One region of the Psychrobacillus sp. NPDC096426 genome, then DNA from elsewhere that is predicted to be linked to it. Evidence: riboswitches for the same ligand, from Rfam matches in the RefSeq annotation. Region 1 holds a riboswitch; the other holds the start of a gene.
The links. A riboswitch is a leader RNA that binds a small molecule or an ion and turns the genes downstream of it on or off. The one in region 1 is predicted to bind preQ1.

Region 1 (3,568 bases):
ATCCGTGTATCCACTTAATCCTAATACGGCACGATACGTATGACCGTGCAGATTTTTACATTTACCTTCATAGTTATGTAAATGATGGGCAGCATCGAAAGTAAATTCTTTGCTCACTAGAACACGTTTGGAATGATAGTTTAATTGATTACTTTGTATATCTACATCTATTTTTTGAAGCTTATCGACAATCCTAAAATTGGCCATGCCTCAGGACTCCTTCTTGAAGCTTAAATACTCATCAAGCCCTTTATTCCGCAGCTTACACGCTGGGCATTCCCCACAGCCGTCTGCAATTACACCGTTATAGCAGGTCAACGTTCTTTCCCGCACAAACTCAAGCACACCGAGGCTATCAGCAAGCTCCCATGTCTGCGCCTTGTTCAACCACATGAGCGGTGTATCAATCACAAAGGTAGCGTCCATCGCTAAATTTAACGTTACGTTTAAGGATTTAACAAACATATCTCGGCAATCGGGATATCCGCTAAAATCCGTTTCACAAACACCAGTTACAATATGCTTGGCTCCTACTTGACTCGCCAAAACACCTGCAAATGAAAGAAAAAGTAGATTCCGCCCGGGTACAAAAGTCGAAGGTAGCCCCCCTTCTTCACCGTCCTCTACCTCTATGTCATCTCGAGTCAATGCATTCGGTGCAAGTTGATTCAAAAGGGACATATCCAAAATATGATGCTTAATACCAAGTTCCTCTGTTATTGCTTTCGCACACTCAATTTCAAGACGATGCCTTTGCCCATAATCGAAAGTCACTGCCTCAATCTCTTTGAAACGTTCTTTTGCCCAGAACAGACAAGTCGTGCTGTCCTGACCCCCGCTAAACACAATGATTGCTTTTTCCTGCTTCATCTATAAAACTCCCTTATAACGAAAAAACGGCACCCTAAAAAGAATGCCGTTTTCTTCTTAGTTTTTTAAAGAGGGTAGCTAAAAACCTCTTCCTTCATCACGCGGACTATTCAATTATCGATTATCTATTTTTTCAGGGTAAAGATCATGATTCATCAAACGATAATTTGCCATCTCTTCATATTTAGTACCTGGTCTTCCGTAATTGCACCACGGATCAATGGAAATTCCACCACGCGGAGTGAACTTGCCCCAAACTTCAATATACCTTGGATCCAGTAATTTAATTAAATCGTTCATGATAATGTTGACACAATCTTCATGGAAATCGCCATGGTTTCTAAAACTAAACAAATATAACTTTAGTGATTTACTCTCTACTATTTTTTTATCCGGTATGTACGATATGTACATCGTTGCGAAATCAGGCTGTTGTGTAATCGGACATAAACTAGTGAACTCTGGACAATTAAATTTCACGAAATAATCACGATTAGAATGCAGACTATCTACCGACTCCAATACTTCCGGTGCATACTCAAATGAATATTGAGTTCCCTGATTACCTAACAAAGTCAAATCCTTCAAACCTTCTTCTTGGCTTCTGCCAGACATAATAAAAACCTCCCTGTAAAATGTTTCCCAACACTTTTAAGAGAGGCTAGACCAATGATTCTATTCCAAACTTTTGGATATTACATAAAAAAAGCCATGTCCAAATATGGACATGGCGAAAAGTCATGTATCCATAGTTTTTTATAGAGGGTATCAGCTATGAACCTCTCCCGATTAAGTCGGGTACTTATCTATATTATAGAATACTTTGGAAAACGTCAAATAGACATTTATATTTAAATGGTCGTATCGCTTTAAGATGAAACGACTCCGCTGTATGTATCCTCTGCTAATCTAATATCCTCTTACTAGTTTATTTCGAATTTTGTTGGATATAAATTCAACGATTAGTATCAGGAGTACTAACCCAATTAAAATAGACCCAACTTCCTCCCAGCGATAGGATCTCATTGCAAAGATGAGTGGTGCGCCGATTCCTCCAGCACCAACTAGTCCTAATACAGATGCATCGCGTAAATTCATGTCAAATCGATAAATAACAATAGATAAAAACATGGCAAATAATTGTGGGATAATGCCATAACGGATCTTTTCAAACATTGTACAACCAATGGATGTCATCGATTCTAAGACGCTAGTATCTAAGTCTTCAATAACATCTGCGTATAGTTTCGATAGCATTCCTATGGATGTTAATGACATCGTTAAAACTCCCGCAAATGGGCCTGGACCAGTTACACGAATAAACATTAATCCGTAAATAATTGCTGGAATTGTACGTATGCCAATCAATAATATTTTCGTCACAAAGGCAAGCGGCTTTGGCACAACATTGGAAGCTGATAGAAAAGCTAGTGGAATTGCTAAAATAGCGCCAATAATTGTTCCTAAAAAGGCAATAGCCATTGTTTCAATGAGTAAGTAAGCGACACCTTTTTCCGTAAAGTTAAGGAGTAAATCTAAATCTGGGTGTAAAATACCAGCTATAATATTTTTCGCAATCGTTAAGCCACTTGCCCCCATATTATTCAGTTGAATCGCTGAAAGCGACCAAATAAATAATATAAAAACAATAATGAAAATCCATGTAATATATTGATAATTCTTCTTTTCTGACAGCAGTTGCTTTTCAATAGCATTCATACAATTTCCTCCTTAAACTAACTTCTTTCTGAAATGTTCACTTATGTTTTCGATGATGAATACTGTAATGGCAAGCATGAGCAGAATTATGCCGACATTTGCATAATTTCGCCAGCCGATTCCCTCATTTAATAGAAGACCAATACCACCTGCACCTACATATCCTAAAATCGAGGCATAACGAACGTTCCCTTCAAAGCAGAATAAAGAAGTGGATAAATAGTTGGGCAAAACTTGGGGAAATATTGCGTATCGAAATGCTTGAATCCGAGTCAAACCCATCGACTCCATCGCTTCATATGCGTCCATATTCGCATTTTCAATTTGCTCATACAACAGCTTTGCAACATACGCAATCGTAAATAAAAAAATTGCAACAGTACCTGCCATCGTACCTAAACCAAATATAAATGTTGCAATAAGTGCTGCTACTAAAGTTGGCAAAGTTCGAAGAATACTTAGTAAAAATTTAACGATAGAAACGACTATCGGACTTTTAATAATATTGGAGGAAGCTAGAATAGCAACAGGTAACGCTACAGCTGCCCCTAACACTGAACCAAGTAATGACATCTTTATTGTGTCCATTAATGGTTGCCAAAGCTTAGGGGTGTATTCCCAGTTCGGGGGAATCATTTGATCTAAGATGAAGAAAAACTCTTTGATTCTTTTCACTATTACTTCCATACTAAATCCTGTAATACGGACCGAAATGATTGTAGCGATGAGCAATATTAATAGTATCAACGGGGTGTAAGATCTTTTTTCCAAAACTACTTTTCCGTTAGGTAATATGATTTTCTTCGGAACAAATATTTTGTCAAACATGATTCATCTGTGCCCCTTCTTCACTAACTTCACTCGATTGTGCACGTCCATAAATGTGATCTAACACGCTTTGATCCACCATAGAAGACTTCCCATCAAAGACTACTTCACCTTTTCTGATGCCGATAATACGATCTGCATATTCTAATGC
Region 2 (3,568 bases), on a different contig from region 1:
ATTCTATTATTGAAGCAGGGCGTGGAATGGGGATGACGACAAGTCAATTGTTACGGCAGATTGAGTTTCCGCTCGCCTTACCATTTATCATGGCAGGTATTCGAACAGCTACCGTTCTGACGGTTGGAATTGCGACACTTGCGACTTTTGTTGGAGCAGGTGGGTTAGGCGATGTTATTTATAGAGGTTTACAATCATATAATAATGCGCTCGTCTTAGCAGGGGCATTGCCTGTTGCTTTATTAGCCATTTTGTTTGACCTTGCTTTGAAATGGATTGAGAAAAAAGCGACACCAAAAGGATTAAATACAAGGGGATGATGAGGAATGAAGAAAATGTTCGTCATGATTGGGATTGTAGCGGTCGTATTACTAGGTGCTTGTTCGAACTCGGGGGAGACACTCGTAATAAGTGGAAAGCCTTGGACAGAACAATATATATTACCGCAAATTTTAGGTCAATATATTGAAGAGCGTACGGATTATCAAGTGAAGTATAAAGAAGGACTCGGAGAAGTGGCGATAATGACTCCAGCACTTGAGAAAGGTGATATTGACTTATATGTAGAGTACACGGGTACAGGATTAAAGGATGTGCTAAAAGAGTCATCGGAAGTAGGAGAAAGCTCAGAAAATGTGCTAGAACGAGTGAAAAAAGGGTATGAAGAACAGTTTCAAGCAACTTGGTTAAGTCCACTGGGGTTTGAAAATACGTATACATTGGCTTATGCCAAAGACAAAGATTATGACGCAAAGACTTATTCGGATCTTGTGGAAGTCTCTAGGTTTGGTAATATGGTGTTCGGTGCCCCTCATGCTTTTTATGAACGGCAAGGAGATGGATTTGATGACCTAATTAACTCCTATCCCTTCACATTCACGGAAACGAAAAGTCTGGATCCAAACTTGATGTATGAGGCAGTAAAAAATGGGGATGTGGATGTAATTCCAGCTTTTACAACAGATGGGCGTATTGAACGATTTGAATTACAAACAACAACGGATGATTTAGGATTTTTCCCTAAGTATGATGCAGCACCAGTAGTACGTTTAGAGACACTAGAAAAGTTTCCAGAGCTAGAAAAAGTATTAAACGAATTAGCAGGAAAAATTTCGGAAGAGGATATGTTAAAGATGAATGCAAAAGTGGATATTGACGGAAAAAAAGCGGAAGATGTTGCCCATGATTTCTTAGTGGAGAAAGGTTTGATTGATAAATAACTAAAAAAGCACCCGGTTCTAGTTAGAATCGGGTGCAAATTATTTAAATCATAGCTTTAAAATTTAATCGCTTATTTAAAGCAGCAATAAATGGAATACCTACTGCTAATACAACAAATTCACCAATTGCAACTGTTAACCAAAGATATAGGAAAGTATCAGGAATGTCTATGATTGCGAGCTTCAATTCGAATGCAATGATGAACATCATGAATGTGAAGATGAGCGTATTAAAAATCATACGTCCTAGATATCCTTTTATATACCTGGATGCAAAAATAGTGATCGACAAGGTAATGATCGAATGTGCTACCCCAAAAGTTAAGTCATACAAGCCAAGTGGGGAAAATAAATTCGTTACAAATACACCAAGTACAATTCCAAAAACATACTTTTTGTTAAAGACAATCAGATGATTGAACATTTCAGCAATACGAAATTGTACTGCACCAAATGCGAAAGGTGCAATTAGAAGCGAAACCGCAACATATAAAGCTGCAATAATACCACTTATTGCAAGAGTTCTTGTTTTCATTATTCATTTCTCCTTAGTTTTTTTTCGTGGGAGGTTCTCGAACCACGTAATTTGTAATCACAATTGATAATTATATGACAGTCATAGGACATTTGTCAAGGAAAGTTTGAAATTCTTCAAATGGACCGTCTGAATATGAATTTCTCTATGATAAAATAGGAGCAACGTAAAAAAAGGAAGGTATAAAATGAAAAAGATAATATCAGTCATCAGTGCATTTTTGATTTTCGTGACATTTGGTTGCACGATAGAAATGCCAGCACCTAATCAAGAAACGAAAGTAGAAACAAATAACACAACAGAAATGAGCGTTCATTTTATAGACGTTGGGCAAGGGGATTCTATTCTTATTCAATCTCCAGAAGGAAAAAATATGCTTGTCGATGGAGGGAAGAAAGAAGCAGGGAAGGATGTAGTGACTTACTTGCAGCAACAGGGAGTGGAAAAGTTAGATTATGTTGTAGCGACTCATCCCGATGCTGACCATATTGGTGGACTGCTTGCAGTGTTAAATTCCGTAGAGATTAAAAACTTCTTAGATTCTGGAAAAGAGCATACGACCGAGACGTATGAAACAATGTTACAGCTTATTTTGGACAAGCATATCCCGTTTATTGTGCCGAATAAAGGTGATACGATCCATTTAGATTCAAATGTAGAAATTACTGTATTGAATACGGGGGAAGATGCCAAGGATAATAATGAAGCTTCCATTGTGTTAAAGGTACAATATGAGGATGTGTCATTTTTATTAACCGGGGACGCTGATGCTGGTGTGGAGAAAAGCATGATAAACGATTATAACTTGAAGTCTACTGTTTTAAAAGCAGGACATCATGGTTCGGATACGAGTAGCTCGGATGCTTTTATTCGTGCGGTTCAACCGGAAGTAACGATTTTAAGTTATGGAGAAAATAATATATATGGTCATCCTACCCCAGTAGTAGTGACTAGATTGAAAAAAGCGAATTCGGAGATTTATAGCACAGCAGAGTTAGGAAACATTATAGTGACAACAGATGGAAGAGGATATACTGTTTCCAAGGATTATCTTCCTAATGAACAGGGAAATGTAGCGGAAACACCACTTTTTATTTCGGAGAAAGATTTACGGGAAGAAACTGTTGGTATTACAAATCAAGGGGATGGAGTAGTAAATTTAGAGGGATGGCAGTTGGTTTCCGTTGCGGGCAATCAAGTGTATAATTTTCCGAATATATCTATCGAGGCCGGGGAAACCATTTATATTACGAGTGGTCCGAATGCGAAAGAAGACGAACGACATTTGAAATGGACGAATAGACAAATGTGGAATAACGATGGAGATGCAGCACAGTTGTTAAATGAGAAAGGGGTAGTGATGAGTGAACTCAAATAGATACACACTCGATCGAGTAGAAGGAGAGCTCGCAGTGTTTTTAAAATATCCGGGTGAAACAGAAACACTGCATATCCCTATTTCTGAACTAGATGAAGGGATAAAAGAAGGTGATATTGTCCTGATCTCGATTGAGAATGACATATATAAAGTAAAAAGATTAGCAGAAGAAACAGAGAATCAAAGAGAAAAAGTAAGAGGATTATTGGAAAAATTGAAAAATCAGCAAAAGTAAAATTTTCATTAGGACAGTTATGTTACCGGCGCCTGGCACTAGTAACATAACTGTCATTTTTTGATTATAGGGTGTTGTCTCGAAGGAAGTTTTGTACGATATGATGTTCTGGTTCGTATGTTTTGAGTGTATAGCCTTCATTTTGAAGCCATTCTATTATTTGTGGTAGTGCTTTGGTTGTTTGACTACGGTCGTGGAGA

Region 2: it holds a riboswitch for preQ1, as region 1 does, so the genes downstream of both, ACIQYS_RS11580 (QueT transporter family protein) here and queF (preQ(1) synthase) in region 1, are expected to answer to the same signal.

What each region holds. Positions count from the first base shown of each region.
Region 1 is NZ_JBIWEX010000047.1:2,046-5,613, reverse strand. Features, by position in the region: gene queD (6-carboxytetrahydropterin synthase QueD) at 1-207, opposite strand, end outside; gene queC (7-cyano-7-deazaguanine synthase QueC) at 211-870, opposite strand; PreQ1 riboswitch class I at 922-965, opposite strand; gene queF (preQ(1) synthase) at 985-1,485, opposite strand; PreQ1 riboswitch class I at 1,613-1,659, opposite strand; gene phnE (phosphonate ABC transporter, permease protein PhnE) at 1,780-2,589, opposite strand; gene phnE (phosphonate ABC transporter, permease protein PhnE) at 2,602-3,417, opposite strand; gene phnC (phosphonate ABC transporter ATP-binding protein) at 3,410-3,568, opposite strand, start outside.
Region 2 is NZ_JBIWEX010000012.1:6,828-10,395, reverse strand. Features, by position in the region: gene ACIQYS_RS11590 (ABC transporter permease) at 1-320, shown strand, start outside; gene ACIQYS_RS11585 (glycine betaine ABC transporter substrate-binding protein) at 327-1,220, shown strand; gene ACIQYS_RS11580 (QueT transporter family protein) at 1,264-1,755, opposite strand; PreQ1 riboswitch class I at 1,763-1,807, opposite strand; gene ACIQYS_RS11575 (MBL fold metallo-hydrolase) at 1,943-3,133, shown strand; gene ACIQYS_RS11570 (DUF3006 domain-containing protein) at 3,120-3,368, shown strand; gene ACIQYS_RS11565 (polysaccharide deacetylase family protein) at 3,433-3,568, opposite strand, start outside.